Regions from separate parts of the Abiotrophia sp. genome, predicted to be linked through region 2. Evidence: predicted binding sites of a transcription regulator. Region 2 holds the regulator's gene; the other holds the start of a gene.
The links. Region 2 encodes CtsR, which represses protease genes until heat stress. Its sites were predicted from a motif close to TTGGTCAAAAAAGGTCAAANA; they were not measured.
Positions count from the first base shown of each region.

Region 1: the regulator CtsR is predicted to act here: its motif matches at 9,749-9,769, upstream of clpP (ATP-dependent Clp endopeptidase proteolytic subunit ClpP).

Region 1 is NZ_DBHIRJ010000005.1:158,875-173,739, forward strand. Features, by position in the region: gene ACO53F_RS05470 (alpha-L-fucosidase) at 1-547, shown strand, start outside; gene ACO53F_RS05475 (glycosyltransferase family 4 protein) at 625-1,830, shown strand; gene ACO53F_RS05480 (NAD(P)-dependent oxidoreductase) at 1,835-2,704, shown strand; gene ACO53F_RS05485 (YkuJ family protein) at 2,831-3,058, shown strand; gene ACO53F_RS05490 (YqeG family HAD IIIA-type phosphatase) at 3,221-3,745, shown strand; gene yqeH (ribosome biogenesis GTPase YqeH) at 3,738-4,850, shown strand; gene yhbY (ribosome assembly RNA-binding protein YhbY) at 4,873-5,190, shown strand; gene nadD (nicotinate-nucleotide adenylyltransferase) at 5,244-5,900, shown strand; gene yqeK (bis(5'-nucleosyl)-tetraphosphatase (symmetrical) YqeK) at 5,913-6,491, shown strand; gene rsfS (ribosome silencing factor) at 6,501-6,866, shown strand; gene ACO53F_RS05520 (class I SAM-dependent DNA methyltransferase) at 6,863-7,603, shown strand; gene ACO53F_RS05525 (nucleotidyltransferase family protein) at 7,628-8,791, shown strand; gene ACO53F_RS05530 (YceD family protein) at 8,891-9,442, shown strand; gene rpmF (50S ribosomal protein L32) at 9,481-9,660, shown strand; gene clpP (ATP-dependent Clp endopeptidase proteolytic subunit ClpP) at 9,828-10,424, shown strand; tRNA gene ACO53F_RS05545 (tRNA-Lys) at 10,588-10,660, shown strand; gene ACO53F_RS05550 (ABC transporter ATP-binding protein) at 10,856-11,947, shown strand; gene ACO53F_RS05555 (ABC transporter permease) at 11,958-12,776, shown strand; gene ACO53F_RS05560 (ABC transporter permease) at 12,769-13,596, shown strand; gene ACO53F_RS05565 (ABC transporter substrate-binding protein) at 13,589-14,662, shown strand; gene ACO53F_RS05570 (GtrA family protein) at 14,662-14,865, shown strand, end outside.
Region 2 is NZ_DBHIRJ010000012.1:33,240-48,104, reverse strand. Features, by position in the region: gene tmk (dTMP kinase) at 1-375, opposite strand, end outside; gene recR (recombination mediator RecR) at 401-997, opposite strand; gene ACO53F_RS08970 (YbaB/EbfC family nucleoid-associated protein) at 1,029-1,352, opposite strand; gene dnaX (DNA polymerase III subunit gamma/tau) at 1,378-3,348, opposite strand; gene mgtA (magnesium-translocating P-type ATPase) at 3,619-6,276, opposite strand; M-box (ykoK) riboswitch at 6,492-6,647, opposite strand; gene ACO53F_RS08955 (YjdF family protein) at 6,716-7,138, opposite strand; RNA gene ffs (signal recognition particle sRNA small type) at 7,323-7,408, opposite strand; gene ACO53F_RS08945 (2-hydroxyacid dehydrogenase) at 7,517-8,512, opposite strand; gene tadA (tRNA adenosine(34) deaminase TadA) at 8,720-9,256, opposite strand; gene ACO53F_RS08935 (PucR family transcriptional regulator) at 9,261-10,139, opposite strand; gene ACO53F_RS08930 (ATP-dependent Clp protease ATP-binding subunit) at 10,164-12,674, opposite strand; gene ACO53F_RS08925 (CtsR family transcriptional regulator) at 12,694-13,158, opposite strand; gene ACO53F_RS08920 (bifunctional metallophosphatase/5'-nucleotidase) at 13,454-14,791, opposite strand; gene ACO53F_RS08915 (MurR/RpiR family transcriptional regulator) at 14,813-14,865, opposite strand, start outside.

The DNA.
Region 1 (14,865 bases), on a different contig from region 2:
AGTCCAAATTCAAGAAGCCATTCAGTATGGTCAACGGGTGTCTGCCTTTCACATCGACTACTTAGATCAAACGGGCCAGTGGCAACCATTTGCACAAGGTCAGACCCTAGGCTATCGTCGACTAGTTAAAGGGCCGCTAGTTCAGACTCAGCGTCTACGACTGGTACTTGATCAGGCGCAAGCGGCACCAATCCTGAGTGGGCTAGCAGTCTACCGTTGGCCAAATCAAGCCAAGGCTCAGCAAACGTCAAATGAAGTGACTTTTGGGCAAGCTTGCTATAAGGGAACTAAAGGTCAACCTTTGACCGTCACTTTGCTTCGACAGGGGGATTTGAGTCAGGTACTTAAGATTAAACTTGCTACTGAACCGGGGACTGGCGTACATGGACGCGTTTATGAGGACGCCCAATACCAGGTAAGCTTTGAAGCGGGTCAGGAAGTGGCTCAAATCCAAGTGCCTAGTCTCTATTATGCTCAAGATCAAGCACATGATTTCTATCTAAAAATCCTGCCGGATGGGCCTAAAACCAGACTACTAGTTCAGTAACAAGGGATTAGGGTTTAATTCTAGTTCAAAATTCTTTATAATAAGAGTAGACATTAGCAAAGTAGGTGAAACATCGAATGAATATTGGCTTTTTTACGGATACCTATTTTCCGCAAGTGAGTGGGGTATCGACTTCAGTCAAACTCCTAAGGGATGAGTTGGTTCGCCAAGGACATGAAGTCATTATCTTCACTACAACTGATCCCAATGCGAGGCCAGAACCAGGCGTTGTGCGTCTGCCTAGCGTGCCTTTTGTAAGTTTTGAGGATCGGCGGGTGGCCTATTCAGGTTTTGAGCGCTGCCTTAAGATTGCCCGTAATTATCAATTGGACTTGGTCCATACCCATACGGAATTTAGTCTGGGTTTAGCGGGCCGTTATGTGGCAAGTCGTCTCAAGATTCCGACTATCCATACCTACCACACCATGTATGAAAACTATACCCACTATATTCTCAACGGCAAGTTAATTCGCCCTGGCACAGTGAAGGTCTTATCCAAGGTCTTCTGTGACCAAGGAAATGGGGTTATTGCCCCTAGCCTCATGACCAAGGACACCTTGACGTCTTATGGCATTAAGGCGCCTATCCGAGTCATTCCAACAGGGGTTGAGATTCCAGATTACAATCCGGAAGGCCGTGATAGCTTGCGCCAGAAATTAGGTTTGAGCCAAGATGATATCGTGCTTCTCTCTCTCTCGCGTTTGTCCAAGGAAAAAAATATCGCGGCAGTCTTGGAGGTCTATCCAAGAGTCCTAGATAAGTTGCCACAAGCCAAATTAGTCATTGTAGGTGAGGGGCCAGAGCGTCCAGTCTTGGAGCAACAGGCAAAGGATTTAGGCATTAAGCCGATCTTTGTCGGTGAGGTAGAACACAGCCAAGTCTCTGCTTATTACCAAATGGCGGACCTCTATATTAATGCCAGCATGTCAGAGTCACAAGGTTTGACCTATTTAGAGGCTTTTGCCAACCGTCTACCGATTATAGCCAAGCGCAATGATTACTTGGCTGGCATTATGACCAATGATAATTTTGGTGCCTTGTTCGATGATTTTGAAGATTTTGATCGAGCTATCCTAGATTATTTGGCTAAGATAGAGGCCGGTTTCCGGCCAAATATTGACCGCCAATTGCTTTATCCGCTGTCGCTCGAGCATTTTGAGCAGCAAGTGGCGGATTTCTATCAAGAAGTGATTAAGCAAAACAAACGTCGTAAGCGGAATAGTGGCCTAAACAAAGTTGTGGCCGGCGTTAAGTATCGTTACAAGCAACTGATGGGAGGTTAAGCACATGGCAAGCGTTGGATTTATTGGCCTAGGTGTTATGGGAGCCGCGATGGCGCGTCACCTGATGGGCGCGGGTTATCAGCTAGTCCTGTATACACGGACAAAAGCTAAGGCGGAGCCCTTGTTGCAGGCGGGTGCCCGATGGGCAGATACGCCCAAAGAGCTAGCCCAGGCTTGTGACCTAGTTTTTACGATTGTAGGCTATCCTCAGGATGTTGAGAGCACCTATTTTGGTCCAGAGGGCCTCTTTGCCGGTGCCCATCCGGGTAGTTGTTTCGTGGATATGACCACATCTACCCCTCAATTAGCAGTTAAAATTGCTGAGAAAGCCCTAGAATTGGGTGTTGAAGCCTTAGATGCGCCAGTATCAGGTGGCGATTTGGGCGCTAGAGAGGCGCGCTTGACCATTATGGTAGGCGGAGCCAAGACAAGCTATGAGCGTGTTTTGCCTTACTTGGAAGTGATGGGTAAGACAATTAAACGTCAAGGTGGCCCAGGTGCAGGTCAACACACCAAGATGGCTAATCAGATTATGATTGCTGGGACCATGACGGGGTTGACTGAGATGTTGGTCTATGCTAAGGCGGCGGGCTTAAGCCTTGATTCTGTCTTAGAGACGGTTGGGGCCGGCAGTGCATCCAACTGGTCCATGGCCAACTATGCACCTCGTATCTTGCGACAAGACTATTCACCAGGCTTCTTCGCTAAGCATTTCAAGAAAGATTTAGGAATAGCCTTAGCTGAAGCAGAAGCTATGGGCTTGGATTTACCAGCTACCAGTCTGGCTTGGCAACTCTACGATAAACTCTGTGCAGCTGGCCATGAAGATGATGGGACCCAGGCGCTTATCAAATTATGGTGGCAGTCAGAGTGAGAAACTTGCGTCTAGCTTGAAAGTAAGATATGATAACATTGTAGTTTGAGGAATGTTGTCCAGACTTTGCCTCATGGCGAGAAATCGTAGCGCAATGGGCAGCAGAGTTAAGAATGGAGTGAAACTATGAAAAGTTCAGTATTAAATGGGATTATCCAACGTTTAGAAGCTATGACCCATACCGAAAGTGATGTAGAAGTACGCCGCTTCGAGATTGAAGGCGTGGAAAAATGCCAAGTTGCTTATGTAAAAGAAAGTGACACCTTTGAACTGACTGACCACCAATCTGGGTCTGTCTTCCAATACGATGACATCGACCTAGTAGCAATCGAAATTTTCGAGATGTTAGGTTAATAAATGAGACAAAGAGGTTAGGGCCATGGCTCCTAGCCTCTTTTAATTTGCTGGTGGGCTTAAGTAGAAGCTTAAGGTTTGATTAAAGCCGACGAAATCAAGGACGAGCGGGCTTTCTTATGCTATAATGGAGGTGATAGACTTTAAAGGAGCAATGTGTGAATGAAACGCTACATAACGCCAAGTTGGACTATTAACTCGGTCTATGATATCCAGCCCCAAGACCTGCTCAAGCGGGGCTATGAGGCGGCTATTATTGACCTAGATAATACCGTCATTGCTTGGAATAATATGAACTATACAGAAGAAATGGCAGATTGGATTAGCCGTATGACGCAAGCCGGTGTTAAGATTTATATCTTATCCAACAATAAGGTGGAGCGAGTTGCCAAGGTAGCTGAACCACTAGGGATTCCCTACAAGGCAGGCGCACTCAAGCCACGTCGCAAGAATTTCCAGGTGGCTTTGGATGCTTTGGGAACTAGTCAGGCTAATACTATTATGATTGGCGACCAAATCATGACCGATATTATCGGGGCTAACCGAGCTAAAATGGCTAGCATCTTGGTCAAACCAATCGCTCGCAACGATAACTTCTATACTTGGGCCAACCGGGCTATTGAACGACTTGCGCTTAAGTTAGTTGGCATTAAACGCAAAGGGGACTGGGGGGATCAACTTGACTGAGGAACACTACCAATGTATTGGCTGTGGGGCAACCATTCAAAGTCAGGATCCTGAGCAAGCTGGTTATTTACCAGCGTCTGCCTTAGCTAAGGGCTTAGAAAAAGGGCAGTTTTACTGCCAACGTTGCTTTAAGTTACGCCACTACAATGAATTACAAGACCTGCAAATTCCTGACCAAGTCTTCCTAGACAAGCTCAGCGAAATTGCCCATGATAATGCCTTGATTATCAATGTCTTAGATATCTTCGATGTCGAAGGCAGTCTTATCCATGGCTTGGCCCGTTTTATTGGCAACCAACCTTTTGTGGTTTTCGGGAATAAATTCGACTTACTACCTAAGGTGACCCGTCAGAATCGCGTCAAGCATTGGCTCAAAGGCATTCTGGCTGACAATGGCCTCTTTCCACAAGATATTATCCTTGGGAGCGCCCATAAGGGCCATACCCTAACCGAACTGCTGGAATTGATTGAAGCCAATATCCATGACCGTAATATTTATATCGTAGGGGTTACCAATGTGGGTAAGTCTACGCTGATCAATCAGCTTCTAGCCCATTATGGTGGAGAGGGGCAGATTATAACGACCTCCAATCATCCAGGTACGACTTTGGATATGATTCATATCCCCTTGACGCCTGACCACGCTATTATTGATACACCAGGGATTATCCACCGGACCCAACTAGCCCATTATCTGTCTCGGGAGGCCATGCGCAAGCTTTTGCCAAGCAAGCCTTTCAAGCCTATGACTTTCCAGCTTAATGCGGGGCAGACCATTTTCTTAGCGGGTGTTGGCCGGGTTGATTTTGAAAAAGGGGAGCGGACCTCCTTTACCTATTATGTCTCCAAGGATTGCTACCTACACCGCACCAAGTTGGACAAGGCGGATGCCTTCTATGCCCAACACAAAGGTGGCTTACTAAGCCCACCTAGTGAGGATGAAGCTGCTGATTTTCCTGACCTAGTGGCTAAAGAATTAACCCTCAGTCAGGACCAAGATGTGGCCATCTCAGGTCTAGGTTGGTTCAGCGTGAATCGGCCTGTCCGTGTGACGGTTTGGGTACCCAAAGGGGTAGCAGTGACCGTTCGAGACGCTATTATTTAAGAAAGACAAGAGGAACAAGCAAGTGACATCACTTAACAAGAAACAAGTTAACCATCTTAAAAAGATTGCTCATCACGAAAAACCAATTTTTCAGATGGGCAAGGAAGGTCTAGGCCAAACTTTCCTTGATCAGGTGGATCAGGCCTTGACAAAGCGGGAACTAATTAAGTTTAAGGTCCTGCAGAATAGCGAAGAAGAAATTCGGGAAGTAACGGCAGAGATTGCCTATGCCCTTGATGCCCAGGTGGTTCAGGTTATCGGCCACACAGGCGTGCTCTACCGATCTTCTCATATTGCCAAATATCAGAAATTATCTGCTGATCTTAAGAAAATCAAGTAAGACCATGCCCATACTTGGGCTGACTTAAGCCAATCATTCAAAGAGGTGATCGCATGATGACACAAACGGAAACCCTAGGCAAGACCTTGACTAGCCTAGCTCAAGAAGTACAGGTTCAGGGGCCTAAACGCATTGGCATACTGGGTGGGGCCTTTAACCCACCGCATTTAGGCCATTTGCTACTAGCTGAGCAGGTGGGGAAGGAATTGGAATTAGACGAAGTCTGGTTTATGCCGGTAGCCAAGCGTCACTACGAGCAAGAGGGGACAGATGTGCCCGTCATTCATCGGCTTAAGATGGTGCAACTGGCCATTCAGGATAATCCCTTCTTCAAGATTCAACCTTATGAGCTTTTGCATGGAGACAAACTTTTTACAGTCGATACCATGCGTTATTTCCGTCGCCTCTTCCCAGACGCTCAGTTCTATTACCTGATGGGAGCAGACCGAGCTCAGAAATTACATAAATGGCATCAGATTGAGCAATTGGCTGAGCTAGTCCAATTTGTAGCGCAAAAGCCAGTTGGGACGCCTATGCCCGAGACCGAGTGGCCGGTTGAATGGGTGGAAGCCCCAACCTTGCCTGTCAGTTCAACCGATATTCGTTTGCGGGTCTTCTGTGATCAAAGCATTCGCTATCAGGTGCCTGAGGCAGTGGCTGCTTACATTGATGCGCAAGGGCTCTACAAAACGGCCTTTGGTCGAGCATAGGGGGAGGCAGACATGACTTATTGGAATACCAATCGTCAGGCCTTCTTGGATGATTTGGCTCAACGTATCAAACCCAAACGTTATCAGCACGTTCTGAGGGTGGAGCAGACGGCTATTGAATTGGCTGAACGCTATGGAGCGGATGCCGAAGCGGTCAGCATTGCAGCTTTAGCTCATGACTATGCCAAAGATTTGGATGTGGAGCAGGCGCGTGTTCTGGCTCAGACTTTTTGGCCACAAGTGGATTTAAGTCAAGAAGGCAGCGACATTCTACATGGCCCTGCCGCAGCTCAAATCCTCATGGACCGCTATGGTGTGACTGACCGTCGCATCCTAGAAGCGGTGGCTGGCCACACTGTGGGCTGGTATCAATTTGATTTAATCGGTAAGATTCTATATCTAGCCGACTATATGGAACCAGGACGCGATTTTCCAGGCGTGGACGTAGCGCGGGAGCTTGCTGCAACTGATTTGGACGCGGCATGCTGGTACAAAATCAAGCGCACTTTAACTTATTTAATTGACAAGGAAAAACCTCTCTTTGATGGGGCGGTAGAAATTTACAACCGCTGGTGCCAAGAGGGGATTTAGGAGGAACCTATGACAAAAACAGCTTTAGAAATTTTAGAATTAGCCGTTCGGGCAGCCGATGACCGTTTGGCTCAAGACATCGTGGCCTTAGATGTACGTAATGTGACCCCTATTGCTGACTACTTTGTAGTTACGCATGCGCGCAACGATAAACAATTGGATGCCATTGTGGACTCTATCGTAGAGGCGGCCCACAAGGAAGGCCTAGAAGTCAAGAACGTCGAAGGTAAAGACGGTGGTAAGTGGGTTCTGATTGACTTAGTGGAAGTCATTATCCATGTCTTCCATTACACTGAACGCGACCACTACAATTTAGAGAAATTATGGCGAGATGCACCCTTAGTGGATGTTAGCGACTGGGTTAGTGCCCAATGACCACCGGTAACTTCAGTCAAATAGCCCATGTCTACGACCACTTCAATGATTTAGAAATATATGAACGCTGGTTGGACTTTACCTTGACTAGCCGGGATCAAGCTCCAGGCAAGGTTTTAGATGCTGCCTGTGGGACGGGCTGGTTCACTCAGCTTTTGGCGCCTTTCTGTGGCCAAATTTTAGGCTTTGACTACGACCCGGCCATGATTAAGGTTGCCCAGGAAGAGCCAGGCAACAGTGAGAATTCTGCCTATCTGGTAGCAGATCTTTTGGACCTGAGTGCCTTAGACCAAGATTATGATCTCATCACCTGTTATGCGGACTCTCTTTGTTTCTTGGCCGGTCCTGACCAGGTGGCCAAAGCCTTGAAAGAGTTATTTGGGCGATTGGCTCCAGGAGGGCAACTTTTGTTTGACGTTTGGACACCGCAACAAATTGAGAATTTTGATGGTTTTTCATACTTTGATAGTGACGACCGCTATGCCTTATTGTGGGATAGTGAGTCGGACTTGGATCAACTAAGTGTCCAACACTATCTGACAGTCTTTGAACAAGTCGGGAGCCATTATCAAAGGACAGACGTCAACTTAGAAGAAAGAACCTATCCTTTAGCTTGGTACCAGTCAGCGCTGAGAGAAGCTGGCTTTAGCCAGGTAGAAGTACTAGTGGACTTCGGCCAGGCCTATTATCAGGAAGGGCAGACGGCTGACCGTTGGTTCTTCCGCGCTAGTAAGTAAAGAGTCAGGAAAGGAGGCTAGACCATGGCCCTGATAGGAATTTTGGCGGAGTATAATCCCCTACATCGGGGGCATGCCTACCAACTGGACTGGGTCAAGCAACACTTTCCCCAAGACCAGATTCTGGTTTTAATGAGTGGCAATGTGGTCCAACGCGGCGAGTTTGCCATCATAGACAAATGGCATCGGGCTCAAGCTGCGGTAGCCGCAGGGGCCGATTTAGTGATTGAATTACCGACCCTGGCAAGTTTGCAGTCAGCGGATTACTTTGGTCGACATGGGATGGCTATCTTAGCCAAGTTAGGTGTGGAGCGGATTGTCTTTGGAACAGAAAGTGCCCATATTGCCCAACTTAAGGACTTCCTGGCTTGGGAAGCTCAGCATCAGGCTCATATCGACAAGGAAATTCAAGATGCGCTCAAGACTGGGTTAGCCTACCCAGCAGCCTATCAAGTGGCTATTCAGTCTCTGGCTAATTGGTCGGATCTAGCGCCTTGGCAGGCCAATCACCAGCTGGGGCTTCAATATCTTAAGACACTCGCTCAGCTAGCCCCTGATTGTCAGGTGCTGAGCCTGCCTCGCTTGCAGGAAACTGAGGATGGCCAGCCAATTCTGAGTGGGTCTGCTATTCGCCAAGCCTTTCGCCGGGGCCAGGAAGTGACGGCAGATTTAGCACCTGGCCTCCAGGGGCAGCTTAGACCTGAACTGGATGCACCTTGGTCAGCCTACTGGCCTTACCTGCGCTATCAGTTACTGACCCAACCTCTGGCTTCTCTAGAGCAAATAGCCGGTGTCAAAGAAGGCTTAGCCAATCGCTTTAAGTCTCAAGCTGAGATTAAGGAGAAATGGGAGGACTGGCGTCAGGCCATGATTTCCAAACGTTGGACTCAAGCTGCCATTCAGCGAGTGGCCATGGCCATTCTCTTGCAAATTCCTCAGACGGCAGTGACTGCCTTTAACCGGGAAACGACACCCCAAGCCTTCAGATTGTTAGATGCCTCTCAAGCGGGGCGATCTTGGCTGGGGGCCTGGCGTAAGCAAGAGGATTTAAGAGTCTTTAGCCAATATAAACCTGCTTATGAGAAGGATTATGGCTGGAATTTAGTTGCGGACACCATCTACCAGTTACGCCCGGGAGGGCAGATTCAGTCACAAGTCCAACCTAAACAAGTTCTCAGCTTTCTTTGACAAAAAAATTAGAAAGCTAGGCTGAAAAGGGGCCAGAAACGATTGACAGGACCCTAAAATTTAAGTATAATACAAGAGTCGTTTTAGAGGTGATATTAGATGAAATGGACCTTACGTAAAATTCGCGACCACAAGGAAGAGCTACTCCACTTCGATGTCGAATTGGATGTGGCGGCCAAGGTGCAAGCGATGGAACCGTCAATTCTCCATTTAACTCCCGTTCAAGTAACAGGTTATTTCGTTGCTCATGGACAGGAAATATTCTTGCATTGTACCGCAAGTACAGTGATGACATTGCCATCAACTCGCAGCTTAGAACCTGTACCGGTTCATTTACAAGTTCCGATTGACGAACGCTATGTGATGCCGGAATATGATGCGAATGCCGATGAGTACGAGGAGACGACAATTGTGCTCGAACACGATTATATCGACCTCGAGTTAGCAGTCATCGATGCCTTACTGTTGAATCTCCCAATGCGTGTCGTTGGTGAAGAGGAAGAGACGGCTGCATTACCAAGTGGCAAGGATTGGGCTGTGTTGACGGAGACGGATTATCTAGCAAGTCTAGAACGTCAGTCATCGGAAGCAGGGGACCCACGCTTTGCTAATCTAAGAGCTCTATTAAACGAAGCCAATGCGGATGAGTAATCTTATTCATTCCACAAATTTTTCAGGAGGTGTAAACCATGGCAGTACCAAAGAGAAGAACTTCAAAAGCACGTAAAAACAGACGTCGTACCCATTTCAAATTAGTTGTTCCAGGAATGAACCCTTGTCCTGAGTGTGGTGAATTACGTTTAAGTCACCGTGTATGCTCAAACTGTGGTTACTACGACGGCAAACAAGTCGTAGCCAAGGAAGCTTAATTATAGTAATGTTGAGGAAGTCATCCAATCGGATGGCTTTTTCTTTTGCCCTTGGCGTTTGCCTAGCAGAGCTGATGCAGGAGCATCCTGCTTGACCTTTATTGACCAAAAGGGTATACTGAGACAGTAGTAATCGGCTCAGAGCCGAATCCGAAGGAGGAAAGGGAATGAACTTAATTCCTACAGTCATTGAACAATCGTCACGTGGCGAACGCGCCTACGATATTTATTCACGACTCTTAAAAGACCGTATTGTCATGTTATCCGGTCCTATTGATGATGCGGTGGCTAACAGTGTAATTGCCCAACTCTTGTTCTTGGATGCCCAAGATCCTGACAAGGATATTTATCTCTATATTAATTCACCAGGTGGGAGTGTCTCTGCCGGTTTGGCTATCTTCGATACCATGAACTTTATCAATGCCGATGTACAAACCATCGTAATTGGGATGGCGGCTTCTATGGGGGCTTTCCTTCTAGCCGCAGGGGAAAAGGGCAAACGCTATGCCTTACCTAACGCTGAGGTTATGATTCATCAACCTTTAGGTGGAGCCCAAGGTCAAGCGACCGAAATTGAAATTGCCGCAAAGCATATTTTGAAGACTCGCGATACGCTTAACAAGATTTTGGCCGAACGTACTGGTCAAACCCTTAAGGTTATTGCCCGCGATACAGATCGCGACAACTACATGTCAGCTGAAGAGGCGGTTAAATATGGCTTGGTTGATGCCATCATGACCAATTCTAAGAATCTCAAAAAATAATTTCATTTAGCGCTTGCCCATTAGGGCAGGCGCTATTTTGTATCTTGGTAGCTACTTATAGGCTAGGAAAGAGCGAGAGAATTTTTCGCTTTTTCTTGACTTTAGGGCTTGAAATTTGATGAAAACAGGTGTAAGATAATGAAGTAAGCTACTTAAGCTTTATGGGGGTATAGCTCAGTTGGTAGAGCAAATGACTCTTAATCATTGGGTCTAGGGTTCGAGTCCCTATACCCCCATTTCACTCGCCTTTTGCTAGGCGAGTTTTTTCTTTTTTCAAGCTGAGTTTAGTCTCAGTTTTTTACATTGTAATTCCCTACCATAACTGCTATAATCAAACTCAGTGAGGGGTCCCCTCATGGCAAAAAAACTACCCAAAAGGAGTCAATAATTGTCGAAAAAATAACCCCTATGGGGGCAACAGGAGCAATGTAATGAATAAAACGCAACACAGCGTGGTTCTCAAAGGCGTTACTAAGTCTTATGATGACCAGCAAGTCTTAAAGTCGATTGATATGGAGCTTGAAAAAGGCAAGTTCTATACCTTATTAGGTCCCTCTGGCTGCGGTAAGACCACTATCTTACGAATTATCGCAGGCTTTTCTTCGGCCACTAGTGGTCAGGTTTATTTGGATGGCGAGCCAGTCACAGACGTGCCCGCCAATCAACGGAAGGTCAATACAGTCTTTCAAGACTATGCCCTCTTCCCTCATATGAATGTTTACGACAATATTGCTTTCGGTCTATCTGTTAAAAAGGTAGATAAGGCAACCATCAAGGAGAAGGTAACGGAAGCCCTCAAGATGGTTCGACTCTCAGGTTATGAGAATCGTGCTATCTCAGAAATGTCTGGGGGGCAGCGCCAACGTGTGGCCATCGCCCGTGCCTTGGTAAATGAGCCAGAAGTGCTCTTGTTAGATGAGCCTTTATCAGCCTTGGACTTGAAGTTACGGACAGACATGCAGTACGAATTACGTGAACTGCAACGTCGACTAGGCATTACCTTCGTCTTCGTCACTCATGACCAGGAAGAAGCGCTTGCCATGTCAGACTGGATTTTTGTCATGAATAACGGGGAAATTATCCAATCAGGGACCCCAGTAGACATTTACGATGAGCCAATTAACCACTATGTTGCCGACTTTATCGGTGAATCTAACATTGTGGATGCTCGTATGATTGAAGATTACCGCGTAGAATTTGTTGGTAAGGTCTTTGACTGTGAGGATGCTGGTATTCCAGCTGGTGAAATGGTTGAGATTGTCATCCGACCAGAAGATATTGATGTAACCACGCCTGAAAAGGGCAAGTTGATTGCGACCGTCGACACCATGCTTTTCCGTGGCGTCTTCAACGAAGTCATCGCCTATGACGAAGATGGCAATGAGTGGATGATTCATACAACTAAGAAGGTAAGCGCTGGGTCCAAAGTAGGTCTCTTCTTTGAACCAGATGCCATCCACGTAATGCGCTTCAATGAGTCGGAAGAAGATTTCGATGCCCGCCTAGAACAGTACGAAGACTAGGAGGGGGCCTATGAACCGCAAATATAACCATCTCTATGCCATTCCTTATTATCTCTGGCTAGGTCTCTTCGTTATTTTACCCTTAGTCTTAGTTTTAGGTTCATCTTTCTTTGATATTCATGGGAACTTTACCTTGGCCAACTATGCTGAGTACTTTTCTTCTATTAACTATATCAAGATGACCATGAACTCCTTTATCTATGCTGGGCTCTTGACTATCATTACGCTAGCTCTTAGCTATCCAATGGCTTATCTGCTTAGCAAAACCAAGCACCGTCAGCTCTGGATGCTTTTGGTGCTACTGCCTACTTGGATTAACCTTTTGCTCAAGGCCTATGCCTTCATCGGTCTCCTGAGTCAGACTGGCTCAGTCAACCAATTCCTGACTTTTATGGGGATTGGGCCCAAGCAGTTGCTCTTTACCGATGCGGCCTTTCTCTTGGTAGCTGGTTATATCGAATTGCCATTTATGATTATGCCAATTTATAACTCTATTACGGAGATTCCACATTCCTTGATGGAAGCTTCTTCAGACTTAGGGGCCTCAAAATGGGCGACCCTTCGTCGCGTTGTCTTCCCACTGTCTATGCCTGGCGTGCGTTCAGGGATTCAGGCGGTCTTTATTCCGTCCTTGTCTCTCTTCATGTTGACCCGTCTCATCGGTGGGAACCGGGTCATTACCTTGGGGACAGCCGTTGAACAACACTTCATGGTCACTCAGAACCGAGGCATGGGTTCTACCATTGGGGTCGTCCTCATGGTGCTTATGGTTCTAGTCATGTACTTAACCCGCGACCGTAAGGATAAGGGGGCCATGACTCATGAATAAGATTTTTAAGTTTTCTAACCTATATCTCTGGTTTATGTTCGCCGTTCTCTACTTGCCAATTTTCTATTTGATTTTCTACTCCTTTAATGCAGGAGGGGATATGAATAGTTTTACTGGCTTTACTTTAGACCACTATACCAAGGTCTTTGGCGATACCCGTCTTATGATTTTCATTCTCAACACCTTTATTTTAGCCCTCTTATCAGCCTTGTTGGCAACAGCCATTGGGACCTTAGGGGCCATTATGATTTATTATTTGAGACAGAAATCTAAGCGCCAGTTAGTACTGAACCTTAACAATATCTTGATGGTAACGCCTGACGTTATGATTGGGGCAAGTTTCCTCATTCTCTTCAGTCTCTTGGCCATTCAATTAGGTTTCTTTAGTGTTCTCTTGGCCCACGTTGCCTTTAACGTCCCAATTGTGGTCCTTATGGTACTGCCGCGTCTCTATGAAATGAATGATACCATGGTGACGGCTGCCCAAGACTTAGGGGCCAACTACTTCCAAGTCTTGACCCGAGTAGTCTTGCCAAGCATTGCCTCAGGGATTATGGCCGGTTTCTTCATGGCCTTTACCTATTCTCTGGATGACTTTGCAGTCACCTTCTTCTTGGCAGGGAATGGTTTCTCAACCTTATCAGTGGAAATCTACTCGCGTGCACGGCGCGGAATTAGCCTTGAAATCAACGCCATCTCAACTTTGATGTTTATCATGAGTTTGATTTTGGTAATCGGTTATTACTTCATCCAAACAGGGGAACAACGCCGACTCAACCGTATGGCTAAGGCCCAGAAGGGAGGCCGCCGTCGTGCGTAAGATTGTTCAAGGGATTCTGGCTATTCTGGCAATTAGTGCCGTCCTCTTCGGTATTCGCTATCAGTTGGAACATGCAGAAGGCTATACCGGTGACAAGGTCATTAACTTCTATAACTGGGGCGATTATATCGACCCAGAACTACTCAAGGAATTTGAGGCTGAGACAGGTTACAAGGTCATCTATGAGACCTTTGATTCTAACGAGGCCATGATGGCTAAAATCCGTCAAGGTGGGACTCCTTATGATATCACGGTTCCTAGTGAGTACATGATTCAGGAAATGATGAAGGACGGCATGGTCTTGCCTTTGGAACACAGTAAGCTTAGCAACTTACAGCACTTGGATCAACGTTTCTTGAACTTGGACTTTGATCCGGACAACAAGTATTCAGTTCCTTACTTCTGGGGCACCCTTGGGATTGTGTATGACACCAGCAAATACAGCGAAGAAGACTTCCAGTCATGGAATGATCTCTGGCGACCAGAATTGCGTAATGACATTCTGATTTATGATGGCGCGCGTGAGGTAATGGGGATTGGGCTCCAATCCTTGGGCTACTCCCTCAATGAAACGGATGACCTAGCGCTTGAGTTGGCGACAGTTAAGCTCAAGCAATTAATGCCAAACATACGGGCTATGGTGTCGGATGAGATTAAGATGTACCTATCTCAAGGTGAAGCTGGTGTCGGTATTACCTTTTCGGGTGAAGCCAAGACTGCCTTGGAACGCAATCCTAAGCTAGCCTATACAGTACCTAAGGAAGGTTCCAACATCTGGTTTGATAACATTGTCATTCCTAAAACAGCGCGCAATGTAGAAGGTGCCTATGCCTTGATTAACTTCCTCTTGCGCCCTGATGTAGCAGCGCGCAATGCCGAGTATATTGGCTATGCAACTCCCAACAAGACTGCGATGGAGCAGTTGCCTGAAGAGGTCACGCAAGACACTGCTTTTTACCCTGACGATGAACTCATTGCTCGCTTAGAAGTTTATAAGGGCTTGGGTCAATCCAAACTCGTTGAATACAATGACCATTTCTTAGAGGTCAAGATTGAGGCTAAATAGTGAAAAATAGATTATCGACTCAAATTTTGAGTTTCTTGGTGGTTGGTGGACTCTCGACACTAATTGACTTTGCTATCGTCTATGGTCTCAATGGTATCCTGGGCTGGCACTATCAGCTAGCAGTCATTATCGCTTTTATCCTAGCTACCATCTTCAATTACTGGGCAAGTATGCGTTTCACTTTCGAAAGCAAGTTTAGTCCG
Region 2 (14,865 bases):
TACCGCAAATTGGTTAATGGACCAGATCAGATCCACCGGAATATCGCGGGCCATACCTTGGTAAGCCAGGGACGAATCCACGAAGCGGTCGCAGAGGACGATTTTGCCTTGACGCAAGGCCGGTAGAATCACTTCGACCAAGTGTTGGCGACGGGCTGCCGCAAACAAGAGGGCCTCTGTCCGTGGGTCCATGGCAGTGTGATCCACATCTAGAATGACCCGTCTAATCTCTTCCGCAATGGGCACGCCCCCCGGCTCACGAGTGGTCAGGACTTGATGGCCCTGGCCCTCTAAATAGGCGGTCAACTCCGCAATCACACTGCTCTTGCCGGCCCCATCAGGACCTTCAAGGGTTATAAACTTTCCTGGAAACATGCCTTCTCCTCACTTTGTCTTTCCACTATAATTCACGCCGCCCTTCAATGGCCCGGAAGAGGGTCATCTCATCGGCGTATTCAATGTCACTGCCTACCGCCAAACCGTGAGCTAGGCGGGTTACCTTAATGCCAGCTGGTTTAAGCAAGCGGGCCAAGTACATGGCAGTCGCTTCCCCTTCCGCGGTGGCATTGGTGGCCACAATGACTTCTTCAATCTCCGTCTCCTGCAAACGTCGCAGGAGCGAGGGGATATTCAAATCTTCTGGCCCTGTGCCTTCCATGGGTGATAAGACCCCGTGAAGGACATGGTAGAGGCCATGATATTCATGCATTCGCTCCATGGACATGACATCCCGGGCATCTTCTACCACTAGGACCGTCTTGCTGTCACGACTTTGATCGGAACAGATGACGCAGAGCTCGCTGTCCGTGATATTGCCGCAAGTCGGGCAGAACCGCAAGTCGCGTTTGACTTGAATCAGGGCTTGAGCGAACTCGGTCACGTCGGATTCTTTCATGTCAAGGACATAGAAGGCCAACCGAGCCGCTGTCTTGGCTCCAATACCCGGTAATTTGGTAAAACTATTGATTAACTTCGCGATAGGTGCAGGGTATTGCACTGGGTGGCCACCTCCTTTGATGGTTTATAGGCTAGAAGGGTAGGTTCATGCCTTGGGTGTACTTACCTAGGCGTGATTCCATCGCTTGGTCTACTTGCTTCAAAGCATCGTTGACTGTTGCAATCACTAGATCTTGTAACATCTCGATATCATCTGGGTCTACCAAGTCTGGCGCTAGGTCCAATTCTACCAATTCCTTCTTGCCGTTGACTTTAACCGTTACTAGTTGGTTAACATCTTGGGCTTGGAAGATAGTGGCTTCAATGGCCGCTTGCTCCTTGGTCATTTCCTTTTGCATTTTTTGGATTTTTTGCATCATGCCTTGCATGTTGCCCATATTTCCCATTCCACGCATCTTTATATCTCCTTTAAGGCTTGCTTTATTTTTCGTAATCGATGTCGACCACATCTTGACCAAAGAGGGCCAAGGCTTGGCTGACAACGGGTGGGAGGCTGTCCTGGTCTGGCGCCTGTGCGAAGACAGGGTCAACCGTCGGCAAGTCCTCCTGGTCCGCTAGTGGCTGAGCGGGTTCTGACGCTTCCATTGGCAGACCAAACAAATCGGTGCCTGGCTCACTTGCCTCTGGCGCCTCTGGCAAGTCCATCATGACTTGCTCTAGGCTTTGGAAGTCGTCTGACTGTGGCTTGGCTTGTTCAGCTTCTATAGACTCTGCTTCAGGGGCTAGCCTAATAGGTTCTGCCACGGCACCAATTTTGATTGGGCCGCCCGCTTGGTCATAGAGGACCTTATAGGTCTGGCGCACCTGACTCCATTCACTCTGTAAGACAAAGGCCAAGGCGACCGGCCGGTCAAAGTGGCGGGCCAGTTGGCGACTTAGTTCTTGGACGAAGTCCGCATCTTGTTGGACCCGACCACAGAAGTCCTGGCTCTTGAAGGACAAGAGAATGCGTTCAGGACCTGCTGCCTGTACCTCTGCTCCCGTCAAGCGCACGCGGTCTTGTGGTGGCAAGGATTCTAGCCAAGTAGCCCAGCCACTTTTGAGCTGGCTGACGTCTTGACGTGTGGCTTCATTGAGGACGGCATAGACGGCATCCGTGTCCAAATGATAGGCTTGGCGCTGTCCAGCAGGACGCTCGCGCGGTACCCGTGCTTGGTCATCCACTGCTGACGCTTGAGGGCTAGGAGCTGCTACTTGAGCAGGTACTCCTGCCCGCAACTGGGCTTCCAGTTGGCTGACCTTGGCCTCTAGGGCTTGCACCTGACGCACAAGCTCGGCTAGGGCACCCGACTCAGGGCCAGCAGCTGCCGGCTGATTGGCGACCTCTTGAGCCAATTCAATGGTAGCTACTTCCACGAAGAGGTCTGCCTGGGTAGCAAAACGCATTTGGTTTAAGGCTTGATTAAGTCTTTCAATCAGACTGTAATAGAAGCGGTTGTCCCCTGCTTGACGCAGAGGCTTGAGCTCTGCTTGGGTCAAGAGGGTGAAGTTGTCTTTGGAATTCAAGGTCAACAAGAGGTCCCGGCAGAAGAGGATTAACTCTTCCACGAAGCGATTGGCCTGCTTGCCTTCTTGAAGACTGGCCTGCAAAATACTCAAGGCCTTAGGCCCATCGTGGGCTTGCAGGGCAGTCAGATAATCGATATAGACCAGCTGAGACAAGGACCCCGTCACTTCCAAGGCCGATTGAACGGTCACTGCTGAACGGTTATAGGATAGGGCTTGGTCCAGCAAACTCAGGCTATCCCGCATCCCACCATTGGCTGCCCGGGCAATCACGGCCAGGGCTTCGGCTTCAAAGTCAATCCCGTCTTGTTCCAGAATATACTGCATGCGGCCGACTAAATCAGCCTGACTAATCCGCCCAAAGTCGAAGCGTTGAGTCCGCGAGATAATAGTGGCGGGAATCTTATGCGGTTCCGTCGTCGCTAGGATGAAGAGAACCTGAGCCGGTGGCTCTTCCAGGGTTTTGAGCAGGGCATTAAAGGCTCCGGTGGTCAGCATATGGACCTCGTCGATGATATAGACCTTGTAGGTCGCTTGACTGGGCGCATAGCGCACCTTGTCCCTTAAGTCACGGATTTCTTCGACCCCGTTGTTAGAGGCCGCGTCAATCTCAATAACGTCGCTCAATTGGCCAGCTGTAATGGCCTGGCAAAGTTCACACTGGTTGCAGGGATTGCCATCTGTCTGATGTGGGCAGTTGACTGCCTTGGCCAGAATTTTGGCTGCAGAGGTCTTCCCCGTTCCCCGTGGCCCGGTGAACAAATAGGCGTGGCTTAATTGCTGGTTCTTGACCGCATTTTTTAGGGTTTCGGCAATTAGGGGTTGCCCCACTAACTCGTCAAAACTTTGGGGCCGCCAGACCCGATATAAGGCTTGATAACTCATTGTCCACCCTCCTTTTTGGGCACAGATATTTCCTATCTATTATAGCATACCTCACCCCCTATCCGCTAGGCGGGGACTTAGAATTCTCCATTGGTCTCATGGTCTCCCTATTTATCTATTCTATAGATAAATAGGGTAGAAGTTAACAAATCTACGGTTATTTTTCTTAACATATTTTCAAATCTAGCTCTTTATGGGGCCCCTTACCCAGAGATAGCTTCTTCATTCTGGCAAACAAAAAAGCTGGGATTTTCATCCCAGCCATAGGCTCTAGAGCCATTCATTATACCGTTTAATATAAGCCGATTTCACTACTGTCACCAAGGCCATGTAGGCTACAATAATCAGCAGTAAGGCTACAAAGTACGGCGCATTCAGTGGTGCCAACTTAAGTGCTCCAGCTAATGGCGTATAAGGTAAGATAGTTACGGCGAAAACTGCAAAAAGTGAGGTTACCACTAAGGAGAAAGCTGGTAGAGACTGCACAAAAGGCAATTTTGGTGAGCGTAACATATAGATAACCATAGTTTGTGACCACATGGACTGGATGAACCAACCTGTTTGGAATACCATGAGGAAGTAGGCTGGATTAACCGACTCAAAATAGCTTGTTCCCGTAATCATGGGCCCAATCAGGAAGAACATCACCATAAAGGTGATGATATCAAAGATAGAAGAGGTTGGCCCCATCCATGCCATAAAGCGTGTAATGGATTTTGCTGACCATGCCCGTGGCTCCTTGAGAAATTCAGGATCTACATTGTCAAAAGGTAAGGCAATACAAGATAAGTCATAGACCAGATTGAGTACAATCAGATGCACAGGTGCCATCGGTAAGAATGGCAGGAATACAGACGCAAACAGGAGGGAGAAGATATTACCAAAGTTGGAGCTGACCGTCATCTTGATATATTTGGTCATGTTGGCATAGACCTTACGCCCTTCAATCAAGCCCTTCTCTAAGACTAAGAGATCCTTGTCTAATAGGATAACATCGGCCACTTCCTTGGCAATATCAACCGCTGTGTCTACTGAAATACCCACATCTGACACACGTAAAGATGGCGCATCATTAATGCCATCCCCCATATAACCGACCTTGTGGCCCTTGGCTTTGAGCAAGCGGATAATGCGAGCCTTTTGGTCCGGTGATAGTTTCGCGAAGATTGTAATATCTTCGACAAGTTCACCCAATACCTCATCGGTCATCGTGTCTATTTCTGTCCCCAGCAGAATATGATTAACATCTAGACCAACCTTTTCACAGACTGTCCGGGCAACCTTCTCGTTGTCCCCAGTCAGAATCTTAGTTGCTACGCCATGCTCGCGTAAAGCTTGGATAGCTGGAGCTGCCGAAGGCTTAGGTGGATCTAGGAAGGCAAGGTACCCCATAAGAATCATGTCCGATTCATCTTCGACTGTGAAGGCATGGTCGGGATTGTCATAATTCTTGTAGCAGACCCCTAGGACACGTAACCCTTGGTCATTGAGATCACTCACGGCTTGTAGGACATCAGCACGAATCTTATCCGTCAGCGCTATAATCTGACCTTCATCTTGGACATAATTGGAAATTGACAGCATCTCTTCTAGGGCACCTTTGGTCACCATGCGGACTTGGCTCGCTTCTTGAACGATGACACTCATGCGACGACGTTCAAAGTCAAAGGGAAGTTCGTCAATTTTTTTGTAACGACTGGCTAGGTCCCGTAGATCCTCGTGTTCTAGGGCTTCTTTCTCTGTACGCCCAATAATGGCCCGATCCAGAAGATTCTTAAGTCCTGTCTGGAAGTAGGAATTAAGATAGGCAACCTTCAGGACACCTAGGTCTAACTGCGCATGAATGTCCAAGGGATACTCTAGGATAATTTCGTCTTGGGTTAGTGTACCGGTCTTGTCTGTACAGAGAATGTCAATGGCGCCTAAATCCTGAATGGCGTTCAACTTCTTAATCACGACTTTTTCTTTGGCCATGATGACGGAGCCTTTGGCTAGACTGGCCGTGATAATCATCGGGAGCATCTCAGGTGTCAACCCAACCGCTACACTTAGGGCAAAGACCCCTGCCTCTAGCCAGTCCGAATCGGTCAGCCCATTAATAACGAAGACCACCGGTACTAAGACTAGCATCAGGCGTATGAGCAACCAAGAGATGCTGTTCATCTCCTTCTCAAAAGAAGTCGGCTCGTCATAGGTGTTCAGCGTCTTCTCAATCCTCCCAATCAAGGTATGGTTCCCAGTCACCAAGACTAATGCAATAGCACTCCCGCTCACTACGTTGGAGCCCATAAAGACGAGTTGCTCCGCCTCTAATGGACTCTTGTTAGCTTGGCTATCACCGGGTAGGGGGTAAGCCTTCTTTTCGACGGAATCACTTTCACCCGTCAGGCTAGATTGTTGGACGAAAAAGTCGCGTGATTCTAATAGTAGGACATCTGCCGGAAGCATGTCACCGGCGCTTAATTTAACCAGGTCCCCTACAACCAGTTCATCAATCGGCACCTCACTCTCTTGCCCATCTCGGATGACAGTAGCAGTGTTAACAATCAAGCTGGATAAATTGCTGGCAGCTTGGTCACTCTTGAGCTCTTGGAAGAAGCGAATGGCACCCGATACTATGACTAAAATAATGATGATAATAGGGGTAGTCGGATCTTGCTCACCAGGTTCGGCTAAAATGACATTGGTCACTAGGGAGACCAGGGCAATAATCAAAAGAATGACGGTAAAGGGGTTAATAATAGATTCATAAATTTTTTGCCAGAGAGTAGCCTGGTTGGCTTTGGTAATGACATTCTCGCCATAAGTTTCACGATTGGCTTCAACTTGCTCTGGGCTCAAGCCACGGGGAGAGCTCCCTACTTGGGTCAGGAGTTCAGCCGTAGGTTGCATCATCGCTAATTCTAAACGTTCTTTTGCTGTTAACATGGGTTCACCTCTCTAATTTATAGGTTACCCGAATAGCCAAACCAGGGCGTGTTCAGCGCCTAGGTTTTGATATTCAGGTTTTGGCCTCAGTATTGGTTCACTATCGGCACTTGGCATACTGAACACTCCTTTCTTAGTGGAATTTTGCGCAGTAGGTATCAAAAAAGACTTTAGCTCGTGATGGCTTAGACCATGACAAGATAAAGTCGTCTTACTTTCTCATTCATCGTCCAAGCTTTAACATCATAGGGCGATGAAATGACGTTAGTCGCCGCCTTCTCGACAGCAACTGCTAACCAACGCGAAGTGTCTCCACTTCTTTGCGGTAGTCATCCGTATCCCTATGGTAGTCTCACCTACCGAATTGCAACTTTAGTATAGCGCCAATATTTGGCTCTGTCAATCAAAAAAATGCCTCCAAATAGGAGGCAGATTGGCCCTAATGGCCACGATGTTTTTCGCGACGTTTGGCCTGCTTAAGGGCAAATTGGCGCGCTTGGTGCTCGCGTTTATTGGCGCTTTTTTGGCGCTTGCCCTTTTGCTGTCGGGTCTCTTGCTGGACCTTCAAAGCAAGCTGGGCCTTGGTACTGGCTACTGGCGCCTCTATTAAGGCGCGTTTGGCTTGGCGCAAGAGACGTTTTGGATTGAGCCTTTTGTGCGAGTTTAGCTTTGCTTGGTCCACCGCCGGACTCCAAGTCAAGTCTTGCCAGATACGGGGTAGATTGGCCAAGAGCTGAGGATTAGTCGGTTCTTTGCCAAAGGTATATGTCGCCACCCGCATGCAATTGGCCTCACGCCATTCCAAGCGTCCTAGCCAAAAACTCCCGTCGAAATATACTGTGAGACAGATGCTTTCCGTCATAACAGTCCCTCCTTTTTTGAATTCAAATGAAGGGACAACCCAGGAGGGGCAGGTTACTGCTAGCCAAAGCTAGGACCGGACTACCAACCGATTCATGTGTTTTTATCATTCTACCTTAGTATACACCTCGGCATAAGAAAAAACCATTATATCATATATGATATAATGGGCGGTTTTTGATAGATAAAAAAATAAGCACATGGCTTTGTCACTTATAGCTGCTACCTTCCGGTCCTGACTCGATTCATGACGCCGCCATTGCCTACTCTTATTCTAGCAAAAGATGATCCAAAATGCAAGATGCAAGCCACTATGCCCCTACCTCGTCAATTTTCCTATAAAAAGAAGCTAGGAATGACTTCCTAGCTTGCTTCACTATTAGGCAATGTCGTTGCTACATTGGCCTGTTTCCAGGTAAGACTTGAGGTTATTAAAGCTGGTTTCCACCATGTTCTCTACTGCCTCATCGGTGTAGCTGCCCATGTGAGGGGTTAATAAGACCTTAGGATAGAGGTCAACCAATTTCTTAACCGCAGAGTCGCTAATGTCTTGACTGCGCAGGTCCTTGAAGAAGAATTGGCTCTCGTTCTCTAAGACATCTAAGCCTGCCCCAGCCAAATGGCCAGATTCGATGGCTTCAATGATGGCATCCACATCCTGCAGCTCACCGCGCGCGGTGTTGACCAGAATGGCCCCTGGCTTCATCTTGCTGATGAATTCCTTGGTGATGACCTTACCATTAGCTGGAATGTAAGGTGCGTGAATGGAAATCACGTCTGACTTAGCTAAGAGCTCATCCAGTTCTACTTGGGTACAGATATGATCTACCCCTTCTTTTGGACAGGCGTCGTAAGCTAAGACATTCGCGCCCAAGCCCTTGAAGAGCGTTGCGGTCGTCAAGCCAATCCGGCCAATCCCAACCACACCAACGGTACAGTTACGGATTTCCTTAGAAAACATTTGCTCGTGGATACGAAAATCATGCTGGCTAGTTAAGTGCGTTGTATAGGCGACATTCCGCAAGAGGGTCATGGCCAAGGTCAAAGCCAATTCAGCAATCGCATTAGGTGAGTAAAAAGGGACGTGTGCTAACTTGAAGCCCAATTGCCTAGCATAGGCAAGATCGATATGATCGACCCCTACTGTCCGCGTCAGGACATATTCTACCCCTAATTTTTTGTAGATGTCTAAGACCTCCTTTGTAGCCCAGCAGTTACCACGTAAAATAACGGCCTGACAATCTTGAGCTAACCAAGCCTCTTCCGGACCCGTTAGGTAGTTGGGCACACAAACTAATTCATAACCAAACTTTTGATTGGCTATATCAAAAACGGGTCTTTCGATATCGCGAACACCATATGCTAGTACTTTCATTATTGCTTTTGCTCCTTGCATTTACTTCTTGAACGAAGTGGGGGATTTAATATTCTTATTCTAGCACATTAGAAAGCCGATGTTGATTAATTTTCATGAAAATGGATAATTTTGTATCTCAAATATTCGTAATACTCCCAACCAAGACAAAAAACGCTCAAGACCGGCCCTTAAGAGGGCTGGCTTGAGCGTTCATTTTTATATTAATTAGTCAGCTTGTTCATCCGCTTGCTTGGCTTGCTCTTTACGCAACTTATTCCGCTTGCGGAGGCCTTGGAAGAAGGTCTTGAGCTTGTCACTACACTGGGCTTCCAGCACTCCCTTAATGACTTGAGGCTGATGGTTGAAGCGGCTGTCTTCCAAGAGATTCATGAGACTGCCGGCACAGCCGCCCTTGGGGTCACTTGCGCCGTAAACCACCTGACCCACCCGCGATAAGACCAGGGCACCCGCACACATAGGGCAAGGTTCCAAGGTCACATAGAGGGTACAGCCCTCTAGGCGCCAGGCACCCAGGGCCTGGTTGGCCGCTTCAATGGCTAGGAGTTCGGCGTGGGCCGTAGCCTGGTGGTTGACCTCCCGCAGATTGTAGGCTGAAGCCAGGAGGACGCCATCCTTAACTAAGAGGGCGCCAATGGGCACTTCACCTAGGGCTTGGGCCTGGTCGGCCAGTTCTAGGGCCTGCTGCATCCAATATTCGTGCTGGGCCAAGTCGGTGGGCGCCAGTTGGCTTGCATCCATCATGGCCTCACCCCTTATGTTCCAGAGCCAGGTAGCTAACAATCAGATCTGTCAGATGTTGCAGGTTAAGCCCCGTTTCCTTGGTGTATTTGCTGAGGCGATAGGTCAGGGTATTGCGATGAATATAGAGTTCGTCGGCTGCCTGACTCAGGTTGCCCTGGTGTTCAAAGAGGGCCCGCACCGTCGCCGCATAGTCTGGATTGTGCTTGAGGACATCGTGCAGTCGATCCATAAAGGCATACTGCTTGGTCACCTCGCGCCCTACCAGGCGCAAGAGGACTGAGGTCAGGGGCACAATTTCAGGCTCCATAATCTGAGACAGAATACTGTGAACCAGACGTCGCTCATCTTGGAAATGGGCCACATAATCCTGGTCCAACTTGGCTACTAGGCCGACACAACCTCGGGTCACCGTCTCAAAGTCAATGTCCAAGGTCTTAATAATGTCCACCAAGGCGCCCACGTGTTCCATGCCTCGAAGGCAGACTAGCCAGCGATTGGCTTCATCCGGAATGACCACTTCAATGGCTTCCAGAGAATCTTCCAGGGTTTGCTGCCACAAGACAGGGTCGAAGGTCTCTGACTTGGCCTGCATAATCAAATAGATACAGACCAAACTGCCCCGCATTTGGCCTTCTAGCGGCCGACCTTCTAGGAGAAAGGCCCGCCAGGCCTGTTGATGTGGCGCTAAATCCACAACCGGCACCTGGGGAGTGGCCTTGGCCAAGCTCATCATGAGCAGCAGTTCTTCCTCCTTGCTAGTCAGGTCGGCCTGAGGAATGGCCAGGCCTTGATCCCCCAATTGGACAATCAGATAGCCGGGCAGCACCGCATCCGGTGCGACTGCTTGGGCCTGGGGATAGAGTCTTTGCAGTTGTTCAAACATGGGCTACCTCCCGTCTTAGATTATTTAGGCTTTGGCTTTTGGCTTAGCTTTGGCCTTGCTTGAGCCAGCCTCATGGTCCTTAGCGGCAATGTTAATCTTGCCGGACCGGCCGCCAATGGTCACTGAGTCACCGGTGACAATGTTGCCACTGAGCAGCAGCTCACTGAGTTGGTCCTCAATTTGTTTTTGAATCGCGCGACGAATTGGACGCGCCCCGTATTCTGGGTCGAAGCCGGCTTCGGCGATAATGTCTACCGCTGTGTCGGTCACCCGAGCCTTGATGGCCAATTCGCCTAGGCGCTTGATAATATCCTTAGTATGGAGCTTCACGATTTGGCGAATTTCTTCCTTAGTTAAGGAGTGGAAGACCACCGTTTCGTCAATCCGGTTGAGTAATTCTGGACGGAAAGAACGCTTGAGCTCTTCGCGAATACGTTTTTCCATGGCCAGGTGGTCAGCGGTAAACTGCTTAGCCCCAAAACCGACGGATTTCTCATCCCGCAGGGCGGTTGCCCCTAGGTTAGAAGTCATGATAATGATGGTGTTGCGGAAATCGACTTGGCGGCCCTTGGAGTCAGTCAAATGTCCGTCGTCAAAGACTTGGAGCAGGATGTTGAAGACATCTGGGTGGGCCTTCTCGATTTCGTCGAGGAGAATGACAGAGTAAGGTTTTTGGCGAACCTTCTCGGTCAACTGGCCGCTTTCTTCATGGCCTACATAGCCTGGAGGCGAACCAATCAGGCGAGACACGGTGTGTTTCTCCATGTACTCGGACATGTCGACCCGAATCATATTGTCTTGCGAGCCAAACATGGCTTGGGCCAAGGCCTTGGCTAATTCGGTCTTACCAACCCCGGTTGGCCCTAAGAAAAGGAAGGAACCAATTGGACGGCCTGGCGCCTTGAGGCCAGAACGAGCCCGGCGAATAGCACGTGACACAGCGGACACGGCTTCTTCCTGGCCGATGACCCGTTGGTGAAGCTCCCGCTCTAGGTTAACTAGGCGTTGGCTTTCTTTCATGGCCATTTGGGTCACTGGGATGCCAGTTGATAGGGCCACGACTTGAGCCACTTGTTCTTCATCCACGACTAAATGTGCTGGCTGGCCGGCCTGTGCTTGTGCTTTCTTGCGGGCCCGGGCCAGGCGTTTTTCCAGTTTTTGTTCGGCTTCACGAAGGCTAGCAGCCTCTGGGAAGTTGCGGGCTAACACGGCTTCTTCCTTGTCGGCCTGCAACTTGGCCATTTCCTTCTCGAGGGCGAAAAGGGGATCGTGAGAGACGGCTTCTTCAATCCGCACCTTAGCGGCCGCTTCGTCGATTAAATCGATGGCCTTATCAGGCAAGGAGCGTGACGTAATGTAGCGGACACTAAGTTTGACCGCCGCTTCAATGGCTTGGTCGGTAATGGTCACGGCGTGGTGAACTTCATATTGGGTCTTGAGCCCTTGCAGAATCTGGATGGTTTCTTCAGGCGTTGGCTCGTCTACTTGTACCTTAGAGAAACGACGTTCCAAGGCCGCGTCTTTTTCAATGTATTTCTGGTATTCACTCAGGGTCGTCGCCCCAATGACTTGGATTTCACCCCGTGCCAGAGCTGGCTTGAGGATGTTGGCTGCATCAATGGCCCCCTCGGATCCACCAGCCCCAATCAGGGTATGGAGCTCATCAATGAAGAGAATCACTTGGCCGTCGGCCATGACTTCTTCCACAATGCGCTTCATGCGCTCTTCGAACTCACCCCGGTACTTGGTCCCAGCCACCAGACTCCCCATATCCAGCATCATAAGGCGCTTCTTAGCAATATCGGCTGGCACGTCGCCTGACACGATGTGTTGGGCTAGGCCTTCTGCCAAGGCAGTCTTACCTACCCCTGGGTCCCCAACTAGGACAGGGTTATTCTTCTTACGTCGGCTGATGATTTGCAGCATGCGTTGGACTTCCTTCTCGCGGCCCACCACTGGGTCCATCTGACCTTTTTTGGCCATTTGGGTCAGGTTGCGGGCAAAGGAATCCAAGGTCGGCGTCTTACTTGGCGCAGTTTCGCTGGCTTTCTGGGTCCGCGCCTGAGGCTTGCTTTGGCCCATTGGCATCTTATCAATGCCGATGGCTTGGTAGACGGCTTTCTTAAGGGCGTCTAAATCAACATCTAGGTTGCGCAAGATTAAGGTAGCCAAAATTTCTTGTGGCAGCATCGCTAATAAGAGGTGCTCGGTCCCAATTTGGCGGGCGCCCAAGCGCTTAGCTGTATTGGAGGCATCCATGATATTCTTCTTGGCGCGCGGCGAATAAGGTAGGGTTACTTCCCCCCGTGGCATAGGCGCCTCTACATCGCCATGGATGGCCCGCAACTCGTTCAGAATGAGTTCCGGGGTCACGCCAAATTCACGGAGAATGACGCCGGCAATGCCACGTTCTTCGCGGGCTAGACCAATCAAGATATGCTCGGTCCCAATGGCTGAATGGCGCAATTGGTAGGTAGCCTCAGCCGCCATGATCATGACTTGATGGGCACTTTCGGTAAATAGTTCTTCAAACATCGCGTCTTCACTCCTTTTCTTAATAGCTGTATTTGAGTTGTTGCAAAAAGGTCTTGAGCAGTTGGGCGCGAGCCGCCTGTTCCTGCTCACTGATTTGATGGAGGACAGATTTTTCAATCACGGACAGGATTAAGGTCCCCTCGCGGTTGGTAATCAGGCCCTTGCCAATCAAATTCTCAATCATATGAATGCCGTTGCGTTGGCTAATCTTATCGCCCACTAATTCAATCAGCTGATCAATCAGGGCTGCCTCGTCGGCCAATTCAATCTTGAGAATGCGGATATAGCCGCCACCACCCCGCTTACTTTCGACCAGGTAGCCATGCTCCTGGGTAAAGCGGGTCTTGATGACGTAGTTAATTTGTGACGGGACACAGTCGAAGTGCTCCGCGATGTCACTACGTTTGATTTCGACATGCTCTTGGTGCTTGAGGAATTCCTTCAAGTAGGCCTCAATGATGTCGGTCATATTGCGGCTTGACATGTTACCCCTCCTTACATTGACTTTCTTTGACTATTGTACACCAAATCAGACCTTTTGCCAACCTAATTGCTTGGCCTAGAGCTAAAGAAAAAGGAGCCTGAGGCCCCTTTTTATATAAATGATTATATATTTGACTTTTCATAAGTGGCCGGAGTCAAAGCCCGGTCTGACAGGCTTTTGCCGCCAAAAGACGAACGTTTCCGGCTTATTTTTGACTTTTTCAGTCTGTGGCCCCCAAAAAGCCAGAATTTTTGCCCTCTCAAACCCTATTTAATAGTGTAACTATTAAATAGGCTTAAGCCTCTTGGGACAGGTAAGCCACCAAGGCATCCAGATCGCTACCCAGCTGCTGATCCAGCAGCTGGTGACGGGCCAAGGCCTCATAACCATCCCGGCCGCGTCCTAAGAAGTCGTTAGTCACCAGCTGATAAGTGGCCTCAGGGTCCAGCCCCTTGACTGCCTCTTCAAGCTCTAGGGGCTGGCCTTGACTATCGATCATACGAGGATAGTGGCCAGATTCCAGCGCCTCCTTGAGATCGGCGCCTGTCACTTCCAGGACCCAAAGCTGGCAGCCAAAGGGCAGAATAGCCAGGGCCTCCTCATAGGTCACCGGCCCCTGATCTAGACTGGCGCGGACGCCTCGTCCATTAATGAGGCTAAAGTCCACTTGCCAGCCCTTAGCCCGAGCAGCTGCCGCATAGGCCCGGCAGACCAGTTGGCTGAGATTGGTATGGCCCTGACTCAGGGCCTCCCGACTGCCATCTAGGGCCTGGCGACTGACGCCAATGACTTGGCTAATGCGCGCCTGGACCTGGCTTTGCCAGATTTTGAGTTCCTTGGCTACCGGACGGGCAACCTTGGCATAATGACTTAAATCATGTAGTTGGTAGTGGCCTAGCTGGTGGCTACCATCCGGATAGAGCCAGAGACTGAGTTCGCCCAGCAGGCGGCCATAGTAGCCAGCCTGCACCACCAAGGTCTGGCCGACTAAGGCGGGCTGCTCTGTCACCGTATGGGTATGGCCTCCGATGATGGCGGCAAAGTCCGGCACTTCTTGGGCCAGCGCCAGGTCCGTCTCATAACCCAGATGGCTTAAGAGAACAAAGTGGCTTGCCCCAGCCTGACGGGCCAAGGCCAGATTCCGTTCTAAGGCCTCGCGAGGTTCTTCAAAGCCAATCAGCTCCCCTGGCGAAGAATTATCCAGAGTTTCCAGGGTTGTGGCTGCTAGGAGGGCCAGTCGGACACCGTCCGCCAGGTCATAGAGGCGGTAAGGCGCCACTTGTTGCGCCGCCAAATCAGCCAAAGCCGGCTCTCGGCTAAAGTCCAGGTTACTGGACACAAAAGGCACTCGGGCTTGGGCCAGATAGGAAGCCAAAAAGCTAGGTCCCAGATCAAATTCATGATTGCCAAAAGTTACCGCATCATAACCTAGCTGGTTCAAGAGGGCAATTTCCGCCTGGCCAGCAAAGAGCTGGAAGTAAGGACCACCCACAAAGAGGTCCCCCGCCCCCAGCAACAAGCTGGCCTCATAGCGTGCGCGCAGGCCTTCAATCAGGTGGGCCCGCTGGCCAAATAAATCCAGATAGGAATGGGTGTCATTGGTATGGAGAATGCCAAGTTTTACAGCATGCATGAATCAATCGCTTCTTTCTGCCTAGGCCTGCTCTTGTTGGGCGGCCTGGCGTTTGAGTAAGGTCTCGAAGAGGA